Regions from separate parts of the Methyloceanibacter sp. genome, predicted to be linked through region 2. Evidence: riboswitches for the same ligand, from Rfam matches in the RefSeq annotation. Region 2 holds a riboswitch; each other region holds the start of a gene.
What was found. Region 2 has a riboswitch for cobalamin ahead of AC33YF_RS00315 (cobalamin-binding protein). Riboswitches for the same ligand answer to the same signal wherever they lie in the genome.

Region 1 (5,474 bases), on a different contig from region 2:
CAGACAAGGGTGTCACCGTCTCCGGCTATATGCCGACCGACATTGCGCGCGAGGGGATTGCCGTGATTCTCGACCGCGATGTGCCGGAACTTGAGCTTGCATCCGGCGCACCCGGGGGCTGGACGATTGTTGCGCAGGATGGGCTCAGCGCTCTTGGCAAGCTGAACAACGGTCAGCTGAGCATGTCGGATACGACGCTCTCGATCTCGGGGGAGGCCACGACGCCCGCTGACGGGGAGGCTGCTTTGGCAGAGCTCAAAGACGTGCCGCCGGGTTACGCGGTCACGACATCCCTCGACTACTTGGACGACGGCGAGCCCATCGACTTTCAGATCGTCTATTCCGCCTCGGACGGCGCGTCCGTAAACGGCAAGCTGCCCGCCGGATTGACTCCCGAAAATGTGGCTGACGCACTCGGTCTGGCTTCCATTTCCGGCGACCCGTCTATCGCGATCTCGGGTGATCCCAGCTCTCTCCTGGCGGCTCTGAAGATACTCTCATCATGGCTCGCGGAATTCGAAACGTTGAAGCTAATGCTTGGGAGCGACAACGGTTTCGGTCTGACCGCGAACGCCTCTCCGGGAGCGGACGTAGAACTCTTAAACAGCGCCCTCTCAGAATCGTTGGACGGTGCAGATGCGGTGACAATTGAGGCTGCCAGCGATTTACCACCCGAGGGCACGAGCCGCGTGAACGCTGCGACAGGGGAGACGGAGGTGCTGACGGCGGGCTATTGGCTGCCCCAGATGGACTTCGTGGTTGGTTACGGACAATGCCGCGACAAGGCCAATGCGCTCTTGGCCGCGCGCAACGTAAACTTTGTGACCGGCTCTGCGCGGCTCGACGCCCGGTCATTGAGAGTCATCAACGCGATTACTTCGCTCGTTATGAAGTGTGTTCAGTCCGGCGACCTGCGCGTCGAGGTTGGCGGACATACGGATAGTCAAGGGGACAGCGCCTCCAACATGCAGCTAAGCCAGGACCGGGCCGAAGCGGTTGTTGAAGCTCTCATTCGACGAGGCGTACCGGTGGAAGCTATCGCCGCAGCGGGCTACGGCGATACCAAACCTATGGCCGACAACGACACAGAAGACGGGCGGGCAGCGAACAGACGCGTGACTTTGGCGTTCACTCAATAGCGGGCCGAGAGCTACACAAAGGGGATTTCTTATGTTCAAGAACTGGGGCTTTCTGCTCGGAGAAATATGGTTCCTGATTGTGCTCGCGGTTTTTCTGGGTCTGTTCGCGGGTTGGCTCCTTTGGAGCGGACGCCGGAGCACTGCCTCAGAGAGTTCCAGCGCCGAGGTCGACGCGTTGCGATCCCAACTCGAACAATGTCGGACGACATCAAAAGAGAAAGACGAGTTGATCGGTCGTCTCGAAGCGCGGCTGGAAGGCCGCGGGGTCAATCCAGAGACGGTGCCGGCCTCGTCTCAGAGTACGGCTACGACACCCGCCAGACTCGTGGCCACGGGAAAGACGACCAGCGCAGACGCCGACCATGGCGCCGCCAACAGAGGCAGCAAACCCAAGACACTGGAAACGCCCCTCGACGGGAAGGCGGACGACCTCAAGAAGATCAAAGGCGTCGGACCTAAGCTAGAGCAGCTTTGCAACCGCTTGGGTTTTTGGCATTTCGACCAGATTGCCAACTGGACGGACGATGAAGTGGCCTGGGTCGACGCCAATTTGGAGGGCTTCAAGGGCCGCGTCACGCGCGATAGCTGGGTGGAGCAGGCTAAATTGCTCGCGGAAGGCCGCGCAACCGAGTTCTCCAAGCGCGTCGAGGCCGGAGAAGTCTACGATCAAAGCAAGAGTTGAACCGTTTCGTTTTTGCGACTTGACGCTGCGCTCGAGTCGTCCGAGAGTCGGAACGCCTTTGGTGTTTGGGCGCAATCGCGCGTCCGGATGAAACGGGAATAGGTAGGGCCCAACCAGCCCCGAAACCTAGCCGCCCCCGCGACTGTATGCGGTGAGCCGTCTTTCACTGACGTCACTGACCCTCAAGCCATTAGGCACAGGTTGGGAAGACGAAAGCCGGCAGTGATCCGCGAGCCAGGAGACCGGCCAATTGGCAAACGGGCCAACCCAAGCGCCGTCGGGTGAGACGGCAACGGAGGGATACAATGCATATTGAACCTGGCCTTGTGGCCGAGGGTAAGATTTGGTTGAGCGTTGCCACTGCCGCGGGCGCCGGCGCCTGCGGCTTTAAGCTTGCTTGGGAAGACGTCAAGGAGCATGGCACTGTTTCGCTTGCGGCGCGCGCCGCAATCGCGACAGCACTCGTCTTCGGTTTCTTCGAAGTGTTACCGCACTACCCGGTTGGCGTTTCCGAAGTACACTTCATCTTCGGTACGACGCTGTTTCTGCTCTTCGGATCGGCAGCTGCGGCCATAGGATTGGCCTTGGGGCTTCTGTGTCAGGGGCTGTTCTTTGCGCCGGCCGACTTGCCGCAGTACTTCATGAATGTCACGACGCTGTTGGTGCCGTTGTTCGGCATACGATATCTCGCTGAGAAGATTATTGATCCCGGCACATGCTATGTGGACTTGAAGTACAGCCAGGTGCTTGCGCTCTCGGCCACGTATCAGGCGGGTATCGTCGCGTGGGTAGGATTTTGGACGCTCTATGGTCAGGGCTTCGGTGCGGAAAATCTGCAATCCTTGGCGATGTTCGGCGGTGCTTATCTGCTGGTCATCATCGTGGAGCCGTTGGCGGATCTTGCCGTGCTTGCGGGCGCGAAGGCGCTCCGCTTCTTGCGGGGAAGTCCGTTCGTCGTGCAACGGCTCTTCCACACAGCCTAAGACGGCATAACTCTTAAAGTATTGGGGCGGCGGTGCGTATATAGGCGCCGCCGCCAAGACGGCGAAGCTGACAGCTGCGGCGATGGCATCTCCCGTGGACGGCGCCGACAGTGTCGGTCTCACGCAACAAGTCCGTGCCTGCTCCAATTTGACATCCAGGTATGATCCGTGTCCAAAGCGGGCGCTAACGACTTCAGCCAAGGCCGGAAATACATTCGCGGCTTCGAAGCAAGAGGCGGTCGCGAAGCATGCTTGAGCCGGATGAAAGCGGGGCGGGCCGCAAAACGCATCAACTGATTGGCCTTGGCATCGGCCCCTTGGTGTTTGTTGCCTGTTTGCTCAGCCCCGCGCCAGACGGCATGTCGCCACTGGCCTGGTCCGTCGCCGCGTTGGCGTTGTGGATGGCTGTTTGGTGGTCAACGGAGGCGGTCCCGCTTTTTGTAACAGCGCTTCTGCCGCTCGCAGTATTGCCGCTTCTCGGCGTTGATAGCATTCGGGGCGCGGCTGCGCCGTTCGCCCACCCCGTGGTGTTCCTGCTGCTTGGCGGCTTTCTTATCGGGCTCGCTCTTGAGAAGTGGCATCTGCATCGGCGGATCGCCTTCCACATCATCCTGGCGGTCGGTAATCAGCCCCTAAATCTCATCGCGGGCAAGATGCTCGCGACCGCGTTTTTGAGTATGTGGATCACGAACACGGCTACGACGATCATGGTCTTGCCAATCGCCATGTCACTCATCGCCGTCATTACCCCGAACGGAAAAGTGAGTCATGGCGAGGCCGCAAATTTCGGCACAGCAATGATGCTTGCCATCGCGTATTCGGCTTCCATCGGCGGGATGGCGTCTCTTGTGGGCTCGCCCACCAATCTGCTGGCCGCGAGCTATCTGGAGGAAGTGTTTCAGATCGAAATCACGTTCGCCGAGTGGATGCTGTTCGCGCTGCCGATCTCTGCACTTCTTTTGGGATGCGCGTATCTCGTCCTGACCCGGATTGCATTCCCCGTGACCAACAGACTGGGTGCGGTAGACCCAAGCCTCGTTCAAGGGATGCTGCGGGAGATGGGGCCAATGTCGGTTCCTGAAAAACGCGTCTGCGCCGTGTTCGTGACCGTGGCTCTTTGCTGGATATTCTCGCCCTTGGTGGAGGACTGGCTTGACTTTGACATCTCCGATACTGGCATCGCTCTGATCGGCGCTATTGCACTATTTGCCATTCCTGCAAATTGGTCTGAACGGACCTTTTTGTTGGACAGCACTGCTGTGCGCCGGGTGCCTTGGGAGGTCTTGATTCTGTTCGGTGGGGGGCTCAGCCTTGCCAAGGCCATCGACACAACGGGGCTTGCGGTCTGGATTGGCGACAGCCTGTCTTTCTTGGAGGCGATGCCGCTCCTGGTGCTGATCTTTGGCCTAACACTGCTTGTGGTTCTGCTGACCGAACTCATGAGCAATACGGCAACCGTCGCCGCCTTTTTACCCATAGCCGGTAGCCTCGCGCTGGGAACAGATGTCGCGCCGTTTCTGTTTGTCATGCCGATTGCGCTCGCGGCCTCCGCAGCCTTTATGCTGCCCGTCGCGACACCGCCCAACACGCTCGTGTTCGGGACGGGGTATGTGACCCTGCCGCAAATGATGCGCGCTGGTATTCTGTTGAACGTGTTGGGAGCCGCCATCATCGCGGTGGCCATAACGGCCGCCGCGCGGTTTATTTAGGCGTTGAGGCTCAAAGTGGCCCGGCCAGGAGCCCATTCCTGTCCGGGCCGAAACGCCTATTTTTGTTAACTTCCCGTTCGGTTTTGAGCCCTACGACGCTAGACCCGCAGTTGTTAACGAGGTGTTAACGCGGACCGTCCGTCCCAAGGTTTCATACTGCGCTCTTCCGGCGATGTCTGACGAAAGCCAGTCTGCAAACCGGCTTTCCGGACTTACGGCATTGGGTTACGCTCGGCGCCGTTAAACGAAGGCAATTTCCCCCGTCATGCGTCACAAATCGCTTAGTCGATTGATTCTCCGCATCCTCTTCATCTGCGTCGTTGCCCTCGCTATTCCTGTGGCGGGTCTCTTGCTGATCTCGGCCGGACCGTTCGAAGAGGTGCGGCGCAACGCAGCTGAGCATTTCCTTAGCGCAGCCCTCGACGTGCCGGTCGAGGTCAAAGGGCCTGTCGAAATCGGCTTCGCCTTAGAGCCCAAAGTTACGGTGCAAGACATCGTTGCCGTCGAGAGCCGTTTGCCGACGGATATGACCGACTTTTCGATCAAGGCCATCGACGTGGAGGTTCCGCTATTGCCCATGCTGACGGGACATGTGGACCTGAGCGGCCTAAACGTCGACACCCTCAAGGTAGCCATTGATATTCCTCCGGGTCGGAACACGGAACTCCAGGGCGTGGAGGCGATAGCGGCGTTCGTCAAGAATATCGTGCACTCGGCCGTGTCGAGTAATTTCGAGCTCCACGATACGATTTTGGACCTCACGGATCAGGAAAGCGGCTTCACGCTCCGGTATGGCTTCGACGCGATCGTAAGCAAGGCTAAGGATGACGGATCGATCCGAGTCGATGCGAACGGGCACCTGAACGACGAACCTTGGAAGGTTGCCGGGGACGTAAAGCCACTAGTGGCTGGCAAGAAACGGACGTTCGATTTTTCGATCGACCATCCGGGCATAATGGCC
Region 2 (5,474 bases):
GGACCGTATCCTGGAATGGCCGGAGGGCGAGACCGCCAATCTGATCCTCGACGACGGGGGCGACGCCACCATGATGGTCATCCTCGGCGCCCAGGCCGCGGAAGACCCGAGCGTGCTCGACAACCCGTCCAACGAGGAAGAAGAAGCCTTCTTCGCCACGATCAAGAAGCGCCTCGCCCGCGACCCGGGCTTCTACACGAAGGTCCGGCACACTCTCAAAGGCGTGTCCGAAGAGACCACGACCGGCGTACACCGGCTCTACGAGATGCAGAAGAAGGGCACGCTCCCCTTCCCCGCCATCAACGTGAACGACAGCGTGACCAAGTCGAAATTCGACAATCTCTATGGCTGCCGCGAGAGCCTGCCCGACGGCATCAAGCGCGCCACGGACGTGATGCTGGCCGGCAAATACGCCGTGGTCTGCGGCTATGGCGATGTGGGCAAAGGCTGCGCCGAGAGCCTGAAGAGCCAGGGCGCGCGCGTGGCCGTCACCGAGATCGATCCCATCTGCGCGCTGCAGGCCGCAATGGAAGGCTACGAAGTCACCACGATGGAAGACGCCGCCTCAAAGGGCGACATCTTCGTCACCACCACGGGCAATAAGGACGTCATCACCGTCGACCATATGCGCGCGATGCACGACCGGGCCATTGTCTGCAATATCGGTCACTTCGACTCGGAGATTCAGGTCGCCGCGCTCAAGAACTTCGTCTGGCACAATGTGAAGCCGCAAGTGGACGAGGTGGAGTTTCCCGACGGCAAGCGCATCATCTTGCTGGCCGAAGGGCGCCTCGTGAATCTCGGCTGCGCCACCGGCCATCCGAGCTTCGTGATGAGCGCGTCCTTCACCAACCAAGTGCTGGCCCAGATCGAACTTTGGCAGTACTCGGACAAATACGAGAACAGGGTCTATGTGCTGCCGAAGCATCTCGACGAAAAGGTCGCGCAGCTGCACCTTACCAAGCTCGGCGCGCAGCTCACCACACTGACGGACGACCAGGCGTCCTATATCGGTGTGAAACCCGAAGGCCCCTTCAAGCCGGAGCATTATCGCTACTAGCAACTTCGTTGCTTTTCAGATGAGATCAAGAAGGCCGGGCCGCACCAGGGTAACGAGCCAGTCGGCGTTCTTGTCGACCGCGACAGCGCCGTTGCGGGGGATTGTGCCGCAATTGACAATGCGCCCCGTCTGCCGCAGCGTGGCTATCGTTGGAGGTTCCCTGAGGCGTTGTTCGATGGGATGAAAGGGAACACGGTGTGCGCCTCGCTTGGCGCGGATGCCGTGGCTGCCCCCGCAACTGTGAGCGGCGAGCTTACTGCCAACTCTGACCACTGGGAAACCGGGAAGGTCGGGCAGCCGGCGCAGACCCGCGAGCCAGGAGACCTGCCTTCGACCGTGCCAGGGCTGATGGGCGAGCGGGGTTGTTCGCGCATTGTCGGGATGTTCCATCGGGCTTCTCCGAAAGCACTGACGCGTTTTGTTTGGTCGCTCGGCTTCGGAGGGAAGAATGTCCCATATACAGGCTACGCAGGTTGCCGCGCGAGAAGCGAGGCGGCGCGCGAAACGATGAAGCGATTTCCCCCCGAACGCATTGTTTGCCTGACGGAAGAGACCGTCGAGACGCTCTACCTACTTGGCGAACAGCACCGGATCGTCGGCGTGTCGGGCTATGCGGTGAGGCCCCGACGGGTGCGCCAGGAAAAGCCGCGTGTCTCCGCGTTTACGTCGGCGGACATCCCGAAGATTCTTAGCCTCGCGCCCGATCTCGTGCTGACCTTTTCCGATCTACAGGCGGAGATCGCGGCAGAGCTCATCAAGACCGGCGTGACCGTCATTGCCTACAACCAGCGCGACGTCGCCGGCATTTTCGCCATGATCCGGCACCTCGGCGCGACCGTCGGCCAAGGCCCCCGCGCCGAACAGCTGGCGGGCGCCTACGAGCAACGCCTGGAGCGTATCGCCGCACATGCCGAGCGCGGGAGCCGCCCGCTTGTCTATTTCGAGGAATGGGACGATCCGATGATCTCCGGCATCGCCTGGGTGTCGGAGCTGATCGGGATCGCCGGTGGCCGCGATGCGTTTCCGGAGCTCGCCGCTGAGGCGGCAGCGCGCGACCGTGTCGTTACATCCGAACAGGTCATCACCGCGGCGCCGGATGTGATCCTCGCCTCGTGGTGCGGCAGGAAGGTCCGCCCCGAGAAGATCGCCGCGCGGCCCGGCTGGGATGCGATGCCGGCGGTACGCGACGATCGGATCTTTGAAATTAAATCCCCGCTGATCCTACAGCCCGGCCCCGCAGCGCTCACGGACGGGCTCGACGCCATCGTGGCCGCGCTCGGCGACAATCCCAACGAGGTGACCCAATGACGACCGCCAGTCCCTGTGTCGGTATTTGCAAGCTCGACGATGCGACGGGTTGGTGCCTTGGCTGCGGACGCAGCGGCACCGAAATTGCCGATTGGCGCGAAAGCCCTGCAGACTGGCGCAGCGCCATCTGGCTGGAGATACCCGAGCGTCTGAAGCAACTCGGGGTCGCCTGCCGCAGGCTGCCCTGGACCAAGACGGATATGCAGAATTTTGTGGTCCAGTCACTCGAGCAAGGCAGTGGCACCTTTGTCATGGGGGTGGTCGGCGCCGTTGCAGAATTTGCGCCGGCGACGGGGCAGTCCGTCGCGGTCGAGGTGCGCGACGATAAAATCACAGCGCACACAGATGGCGGCGCGCTTCATATGTGGATCGACGATGATGTCCGCGCTTTGACCTTCGATCCACCGTCAACCCCCATCGAAGGCACGCACGTCGTGCTTGCTGTCAAACGTGAACGCGGACGGCTCCCTGCCGTTGGCAGCATCGCCGACCTCGGTGAGGACGCGGCGCCGTTGATTGATGAAAGCGCGAAGCAGTTGTTCGATCTGGGCCTCAATCGAAAGGAGGCTCGATTTTGCGTGCGCGTTGCCGACGGTTCGGCACGCAGTGTGCTGCACAGTGCGGCCGGCCAGACGCTGATCTCAAGTCTGCCCATGCTTGGACCCGTGCTCGCTGCAGAAAGCCCAACCCGCGTCATCGAGACAGCACTTGGCCGGATCGAGGTGCAAGGCCAAATCCCGAGACCGGGCGAGCGATCGCCTGACCGCCCTCACACCCATCTGCTGCCGGACCAACTTGCGTTGAGTCGCGCGATGCCGGTGGGCATGGACTTGCCCCGCGCCTACCTTCCAGGTGCCTTGTGCTATCCACGTGCATGAGACACAACTGATGCCCGACCTTGGCGCTTCCCTGTCATGCCCGCGGAAGCCATTCCGCCGTCAACTTCTTGATTCAATTCGGTTCTAGGGTTCGCGGCTGAGGTTGGGACCATCACTCTTTAGGAGCGCCCCCATGCGTTTTGGAAAACTGCCCGCCCTATATCTTGCAACCACCCTTGCAGGAGCCACGGCCTTTGACGCGGCCACGGTCGCCGACGCGTGCTCGCGGTTGCTCTACGAGACGGGGGACGGCTCCTACATCATCGCGCGTAGCATGGACTGGAATGACCCGATGGCCGCGACGAGCCTCTGGGTGTTTCCGCAAGGGATGCAACGTGACGGCGGGATCGGGGACAATCCGCTCACCTGGACATCGAAGCATGGCTCCGTGATCACCTCGTTCTACGATGCAGCGTCCGTTGACGGCATCAACGACAAGGGCCTGATGGGCAACGTTCTGTATCTCGCCGAGTCCGACTATGGTGATGCCGTGAAGATCGGAAAGCCCACCACATCAATTGGCGCTTGTCTTCAGTACTTCCTCGACAACTATGCGACCGTCAAAGAGGCCGTGGCGGCCATGCAAGACTCTCCGTTCACGGTCGTGGCGCCCGTGCTGCCCAACGGGAGGCCCGCCTCCGGGCATCTTTCGCTTGCGGACTCCTCAGGCGACTCGGCGATCTTCGAATATCTCGATGGCAAGCTCGTGATCCATCACGGTCCTGAGTATCGCGTCATGACCAACTCTCCGACCTTCGATCAACAGCTCGCGCTCGACTCCTATTGGCAGTTGATCGGCGGCGACAAATTTCTGCCCGGCACGATCAGCGCCGCCGACCGGTTCGCGCGCCTCAGCTACAACTTACAAGCCTCGCCCAAGTTCAAAGATCCTCAGCTCGCGCTCGCATCGGCCTTCTCCCAGATTAGGGCGATGAGCGTGCCCATCGGCATGAGCGATCCGGACCACCCTAATATCTCTTCCACACTGTGGCGGACCGTGGCCGATGATGAGGCAAAGCGGTATTTCTTCGAGTCCGCCGTGTTCCCTGCCGTGTTTTGGGTCGATCTTGAGAACGTCGATCTTGGTCCAGGCGCAAGCCCGATGAGGCTCGAGGTAGATCCCGAAAAGCCGATGGCTGGGGAAGTCTCCGCGAACTTTCAGAAGACGGAGCCCTTTGCCTGGCTCAAATAGCCGCTAGGCGGTAGCGCAAAAAATTTCTTCGCCTACCAAACTCACGTATAAGGAGGCAGCGGCCGGCGGAGGGCCGTTCCCCTATGAAGATCGCGCGACTGCTGTACATCTTCCTGCTCGGCGCCTTCTTGTTGGCAGCCGCGATCGTGGTGCAGGCCATCCTGCTGCGGCATATCCAAGACGATGTTGAGGCGGCGCAGGAGCGGCGCCATATCTCCAATGCGCTCGCCCGTGAGCTTCATCAGTCGTCCGACGATCTGACGCGGTTCGCCCGCACCTTCGCGGTCGCGGGCGATAAGCGCTACCGCGACTACTTTCACCAAGTCCTCGACATTCGAAACGGGAAGATAGCGCGTCCCGAGGGCCACGAAGGCGTCTATTGGGACCTCGTCATCGCCGGTGCGCTGCCGGAGCCGTCGGGCGAGAGCGTAGGCGCCCAGTCGCTTGAGGACCGGATGCGCGAAGCCGGCATCACCGTCGACGAATTCAGCAAGCTGAAGGAAGCGCAGAACCGTTCGGACCGTCTCGTTCGCCGAGAGGAAGTGGCCATGAATGCGCTAGAGGGCCGCTTTGACGACGGCACCGGCGCCTTTTCCCGGGAAGGGCCGCCGGACCGCGAGATGGCCATGCGGATCTTGCACGACAAGACCTATCACGAAGACAAGGCGGCTATCATGGAACCGATCGATACGTTCCTGATGATGGTCAACACCCGCACGCGCGGCGAGCTGCGCGAGCTTAACCAATATGCGAGCCGCGTCCTTGCGAGCCTCATTGCAACCAGCGTCGCGCTCTTAGGCTTGATTGCCGGTCTTGTGTGGATCCTGCATCGGCGGATCTTGCGCCCAACGGCAAGTTTACTCGCCACCGTCGGTGAGATCGGCGAAGGCGATCTGGACGCACGCACGCAGATTGCGGGGTCGGACGAGATCGGGACGCTGGCAGGCGCGATCGACTCAATGGCCGGGCGCCTCAAAACGGCGCTTGGCGAAGTCGAGGAACGAGCCGAGGAGGCCAGGAGCCAGGCCAAAGAACT
Region 3 (5,474 bases), on a different contig from region 2:
GAACTCGTCATGCTCGTGATCGTCCGTGTTGTCGTGGTGGGTCTTGCGGTCTTCGATGTGGTCCTCCGCACCGACCCCAAGGCCCAGCAATGCGGAGGAATCAACCTTGCCCTCAGACACTGTCACCACGCCGATCCCACGCGGAAGAGCGCCGGAAACCGCTGCCTTGGCACGCTCCAAGCCGTCCGTGTCGAGCAGGTCCCGTTTGTTCAGGACAATAAGGTCTGCACAGGCAACCTGGTCCTCGAAGACCTCCTCGATTGGATTGTCGTGGTCCAACGCATCGTCCGCCGCCCGCTGAGCAGACAGTGCCTCCAGATCGGCTGACACCTGTCCTGCAGCAAGCGCGGCGCCGTCTACGACGGCAACGACACCGTCCACCGTTACGCGGTTCTTGATTGCCGGCCAATGGAAGGCCTGAACCAGTGGTTTGGGCAGAGCAAGACCCGACGTTTCGATAACGATGTGATCGACCTGCGGCTCGAGTGCGAGAATCTCATCGAGTGCTGGGACGAACTCGTCAGCAACCGTGCAGCATAGGCAGCCATTGGCAAGCTCAACAATGTTCTCCTCACTGCAGTTCTCGTCGCCGCAGCCCTTTAGGATCTGGCCGTCAATTCCGACATCGCCGAACTCGTTGACGATCACCGCCAGCCGACGCCCATTGGCATTTGCAAGCACGTGGCGGATTAGAGTGGTTTTCCCCGAGCCGAGAAAGCCAGTTACGATCGTGCAGGGAATGCGGGCGACAGACGTCATTCAAAATCCTCCGGGAAGGGGCCAAGTCCTAGGGGTGGGACACGCGCAATAAGACCGCCCTTCAGCGCTTGAGGCCGGCCGCGCCAGGGTAGAATTCCGTCCTCGGCGGTCGCGAGCAGTTTTGCGCCTTCGACCAGTGCCGCTGCGTCATCTGGCGCGTTCAGTTCGCCGAAAACATAGGTCCAGCTGTTCTTCTTGCGCATCGCTGCGCTGAGCGAACGGCTGCAATTCGCCAGGCATTCGACGTGACGAACCGAGACCCCGGTGCCCCGAGCGGCTTCGGTTGTGGCGTCCGCAAGCATCCGCCCGGCCCGAGGTCCCTCGTCAGGATCGCCGGCTAATCGGCATGTCACGCAGACATAGACGATTGGGCCCTCGCGGGTCTCGTCCGTACCATCCTTGTTCGCTTCGGGGACTGCCACCCTGGTGTTTCCTTGGCGCTTCTCAACGAAAAGCAACATCGTGCAGGGTGCAAACCGGCCCACACCGGGGCCGAACAGAAACCAACCGTCGCAGAGGCACCCCGCCCGGCGGACGACTAGATCGACGGCAGGTCTCCTGGCTCCGCGGGTCTCTCCCTAGGCCGCCTTCCCGGGCTCCATCCCAGTGGCATTGGCTTGGGCGCCCAAGATCGATCTGGAAACCGGTCTATGAGCTATCCGCTTACAGTTGCGGGGGCAGCCGCGGATTTGGACATTGTCCTTACCGCGTTCCCTGTTTGCTCGAATTGAGCAACCGTCGATCCTGCACATAAGGCCCTGCGACGAGCGTTTGTCAATGCATCGCAGGGGCTTGCGACCCTGTAGGCGCCTAGTTTTCGCGGTCAGGTTCTTCTTGCGGCGTGCCCCTTGGGCTCTATATTTGAGGCGCCGCAGGTTCCCGCATGAGGCGGGACGCAAGAAGGGAACACGGTGAGGGAAACACTCTAGTCCGTGGCTGCCCCCGCAACTGTTGGTGGCGAGCACCCCTCATTAGGCCACTGGAGCCAGGCTCTGGGAAGACCGAGGGGGAGCGCAGACCCACAAAGCCAGGAGACCTGCCCGCGGCTCAAACCTCGATTGGCGCCCTCGGGTGGAGGGTGCCGAAAGGAAGAATCAATGTCCAAATCGGTGCATGGGGACCCGCTGGGGATTTCTGCGGGCTATACCCGTGCGTTTTTCGCGGGGCGCGCTTAGGCCGTGCCTGACAGCGGCCCTAGGGATCGTGCCAGCCGAGGCAACGAAGGCATCATCTTCGTTCTTGGGGGTGCCCGCTCGGGAAAGAGCCGTTTTGCTGAGAGCCTTGTCGAGAGTCTTCAGCCGCCATGGGTCTATATCGCTACCGCCGAAGCGCATGACGACGAGATGGCGGCACGCATCGCCGAGCACCAAGCCCGTCGCGCGTCCAGTTGGCAGACCCTGGAAGCAGCCCACGAATTGCACGTTGCCATTCGCGGTGCGCCCGAGGACGCCATCGTGCTCGTCGATTGTTTGACATTGTGGCTCTCCAATATCATGCACGGGCCATACGACGTCGGCGATGCCACGGCTCAGCTCGAAGACGCGCTGCGCACTAGGAAGAAGGCGACCGTGCTTGTCTCCAATGAAGTGGGCTTAGGGCTCGTCCCCGAAACGCCTTTGGGACGTGCTTTCAGAGATTCTCAGGGACGCCTCAATCAACGGATCGCCGCCGTAGCCGACCGCGTGATCTTCGTAGTCGCTGGCCAGCCTCTCATTGTGAAGGGAAATGCATGACAAAGACCGTCGACGAGAAGGACCTCGAGCGCCATCGCGCAAAAATGGCGAAGCGCAAAGAGCTTCAAGACGCCGAAGTTGCCGAGAAGACCCTCGAGAAGGGCCTCCTCATCGTCCACACGGGAACCGGTAAGGGTAAAACCACGGCGGCATTCGGTTTGGCCTTGCGCATGATTGGCCGAGGCGAACGCGTCGGCATCGTGCAGTTCGTGAAGGGCGCTTGGCACACTGCCGAACGAGATGCGTTGGAACGGTTCGGGGATCAGGTCGCGTGGTATTCGATGGGCGAAGGCTTCACGTGGGAGACCCAAGACTTGGAACGCGATATTGCGGCGGCTGAACGTGCTTGGGCCAAGGCGGTCGAGTTGATGAACGATCCAAGCTTCAGTCTCGTGATCCTCGATGAGTTGAACATCGCGCTCCGCTACGACTATCTGCCGTTCGACGCGGTCCTGGAAACGCTGAAGGCGCGGCGGCCGGACCTGCATGTCATTGTCACTGGCCGCAACGCAAAACCCAGCCTGATCGAGGCCGCGGACCTCGTGACGGAGATGACCCTCGTGAAGCATCACTTCGCTGCTGGGGTGAAGGCGCAAGCCGGCATCGAATTTTAGCGATGACCGCCCGCGCGCTCATGTTCCAGGGGACGGGTTCCGATGTAGGCAAGTCCCTGATTGTTACCGGGCTGTCGCGTGCGCTTGTCTTGCGTGGACTGAATGTCGCACCGTTCAAGCCGCAGAACATGTCGAACAATGCGGCCGTAACCGCCGATGGTGGCGAGATCGGGCGGGCGCAGGCGCTCCAGGCACGCGCGGCGCGCGTTGCGCCGAGCGTCCACATGAATCCGGTCTTGCTGAAGCCACAAAGCGAGGTCGGCGCGCAGATCGTGGTCCGCGGGCGCATCTACGGCAAGGCCAAGGCTGCGGAATACCAAACACTGAAGCCTGAGTTGATGGGCGCTGTACAGGACAGCTTTGTCCGCCTGAAAGCCGATGCAGATGTCGTTCTGGTGGAGGGAGCGGGTAGCGCATCGGAAGTGAATCTGCGGGCAAACGATATTGCCAATATGGGCTTTGCCAGGGCTGCGGATGTACCGGTCGTGCTGATTGGCGACATCGACCGAGGCGGCGTCATCGCCAGCCTTGCGGGCACGAAAGTCGTGCTCGACCCGAGCGATGCCGCGATGATCTGCGGGTTTCTCGTCAATAAGTTCCGGGGCGACCCAGCCCTGTTTGCTGACGGTATGGCACACATCGCCAACGCAACTGGGTGGCAGGCAATGGGACTAATTCCATTCTTCGCAGGCGCAAGAACCCTGCCAGCGGAAGACGCGCTTGCACTTGAGCAGCAACAAGCGGCCAAGTCCGATGCGAGGTTGAGAGTCGCCGTTGCGGTATTGCCCCACATAGCCAATTTCGATGATCTTGACCCGCTTGCCGCGGAGCCGGCGGTCGAGATCGTCCGTATACGGCCAGGCCAAGCGTTGCCGGGGGATGCGCAGCTTGTCATCCTACCGGGGTCCAAGGCGACACTCTCCGATTTACGGACCTTTCGCGAAGCTGGCTTCGATATCGATCTTGCAGCGCATCTGCGCCGAGGCGGCTGTGTGCTCGGACTTTGCGGCGGTTATCAGATGTTGGGTCGGCTGCTGCGGGACCCGGAGGGTTTTGAGGGTGAGCCTGGTGAAGCCGATGGGCTCGGGCTGCTCGACGTGGAGACGACGCTGACAGGTGAGAAACGTCTCGAGCCAGCGCGGGGGCAAACTTTCGATGGCGTGCCCTTTAAGGGTTATGAAATGCACATGGGCCGTACGGTCGGACCCGATTGCGAACGTGCTTTTGCGAGCCTCGATACCGGTGCGCGCGACGGAGCGGTCTCTGCAAACGGCCAGGTGTTCGGTACGTATGTGCATGGATTGTTTTCGGACGATAGGCAGCGTACCGCATGGCTCAAGCGATTTGCCGCAGGATCGTCGCAGGTTCGATACGACGAGCAGGTCGAGAGCGTTCTTGACACGCTCGCCGCTCATTTGGAGGCGCATGTCGATATCGATGGACTTCTCAAAGCAGCACGCTGATTGCAGCCACGATGGCAATCAGGGCGATCAGCAAGGCATCTGCAACAGCGTAGAGCCGCAGCGCTGTACGAATATCGTGCGCCGTGGCTGCACTGCGGCCCGTCCCCAGCCATGGGTCGAGCGATGGGCCATCCGTTTTGGAGCCGGAATAGTTGCGGGGGCCGCCAAGTGCCAAGCCAAGCGCGCCTGCCATCGCCGCCTCCGGGTATCCTGCATTGGGCGAGGCATGTTTAGCGGCGTCGCGTCGTATCGTCGTCCAGGCCGCGCTCGGGGATGCCTCTTTCGTCAGAGCAGCGGCGCCGACCAAAAGCACTGCCGACAGTCGCGCCCCTGGCAAGTTAACGATGTCGTCCAGCTTGGCCGCGCCCCATCCAAAGTCTTTGTAGCGGGACGAGCGATGGCCGATCATGCTGTCGGCAGTGTTGATTGCTTTGAAGACCGCGCCTCCCGGGAGCCCTGCCAGCGCCAACCAAAAGACCGGCGACACGACGCCATCGGAGAAACTTTCGGCCAAACTCTCGATCGCCGCGCGCGCGACACCCGCTGCGTCGAGCGAGCTCGTGTCACGGCCGACGACGTGCGATACGGCCGTGCGCGCGTCCTCCAAGCTTCCTGTTTCGAGGGCCTCCGCAATGGCGGCGGTATGGGTGTAGAGGCTATGCTGGGCAAGCAATGTGCTGGCCGCAACCGCGACGAAGAACAAGCCGAACGGCAAGAGGAGCAATACGGATTCCAGAAGGAACGCGCAGGCGAAAGTCACGAGCAGCAGCACCAACAATGCGGCGATACCGGCGCGCCGGCGTTCGGCACCCTCCTTGGCGGTATCGTTAAGCCGGTTGTCGAGCCGTCGTATGAGGCTCCCCATCCAGGTCACGGGGTGGCCGATGCGCTGCACGAGCCGCTCC

Region 1: linked by a shared signal. The riboswitch ahead of AC33YF_RS01885 (energy-coupling factor ABC transporter permease) and the one ahead of AC33YF_RS00315 (cobalamin-binding protein) in region 2 are both predicted to bind cobalamin.
Region 3: linked by a shared signal. The riboswitch ahead of cobU (bifunctional adenosylcobinamide kinase/adenosylcobinamide-phosphate guanylyltransferase) and the one ahead of AC33YF_RS00315 (cobalamin-binding protein) in region 2 are both predicted to bind cobalamin.

The regions. Positions count from the first base shown of each region.
Region 1 is NZ_JBZMXT010000004.1:25,437-30,910, reverse strand. Features, by position in the region: gene AC33YF_RS01895 (OmpA family protein) at 1-1,139, shown strand, start outside; gene AC33YF_RS01890 (helix-hairpin-helix domain-containing protein) at 1,171-1,821, shown strand; cobalamin riboswitch at 1,864-2,086, shown strand; gene AC33YF_RS01885 (energy-coupling factor ABC transporter permease) at 2,127-2,804, shown strand; gene AC33YF_RS01880 (SLC13 family permease) at 3,053-4,513, shown strand; gene AC33YF_RS01875 (AsmA family protein) at 4,779-5,474, shown strand, end outside.
Region 2 is NZ_JBZMXT010000001.1:66,708-72,181, forward strand. Features, by position in the region: gene ahcY (adenosylhomocysteinase) at 1-1,060, shown strand, start outside; cobalamin riboswitch at 1,197-1,406, shown strand; gene AC33YF_RS00315 (cobalamin-binding protein) at 1,568-2,368, shown strand; gene AC33YF_RS00320 (DUF1289 domain-containing protein) at 2,365-3,246, shown strand; gene AC33YF_RS00325 (linear amide C-N hydrolase) at 3,380-4,438, shown strand; gene AC33YF_RS00330 (adenylate/guanylate cyclase domain-containing protein) at 4,522-5,474, shown strand, end outside.
Region 3 is NZ_JBZMXT010000020.1:3,178-8,651, forward strand. Features, by position in the region: gene cobW (cobalamin biosynthesis protein CobW) at 1-759, opposite strand, end outside; gene AC33YF_RS05680 (DUF1636 family protein) at 756-1,181, opposite strand; cobalamin riboswitch at 1,291-1,514, opposite strand; cobalamin riboswitch at 1,616-1,817, shown strand; gene cobU (bifunctional adenosylcobinamide kinase/adenosylcobinamide-phosphate guanylyltransferase) at 1,938-2,492, shown strand; gene cobO (cob(I)yrinic acid a,c-diamide adenosyltransferase) at 2,489-3,106, shown strand; gene AC33YF_RS05695 (cobyric acid synthase) at 3,109-4,569, shown strand; gene cbiB (adenosylcobinamide-phosphate synthase CbiB) at 4,553-5,474, opposite strand, start outside.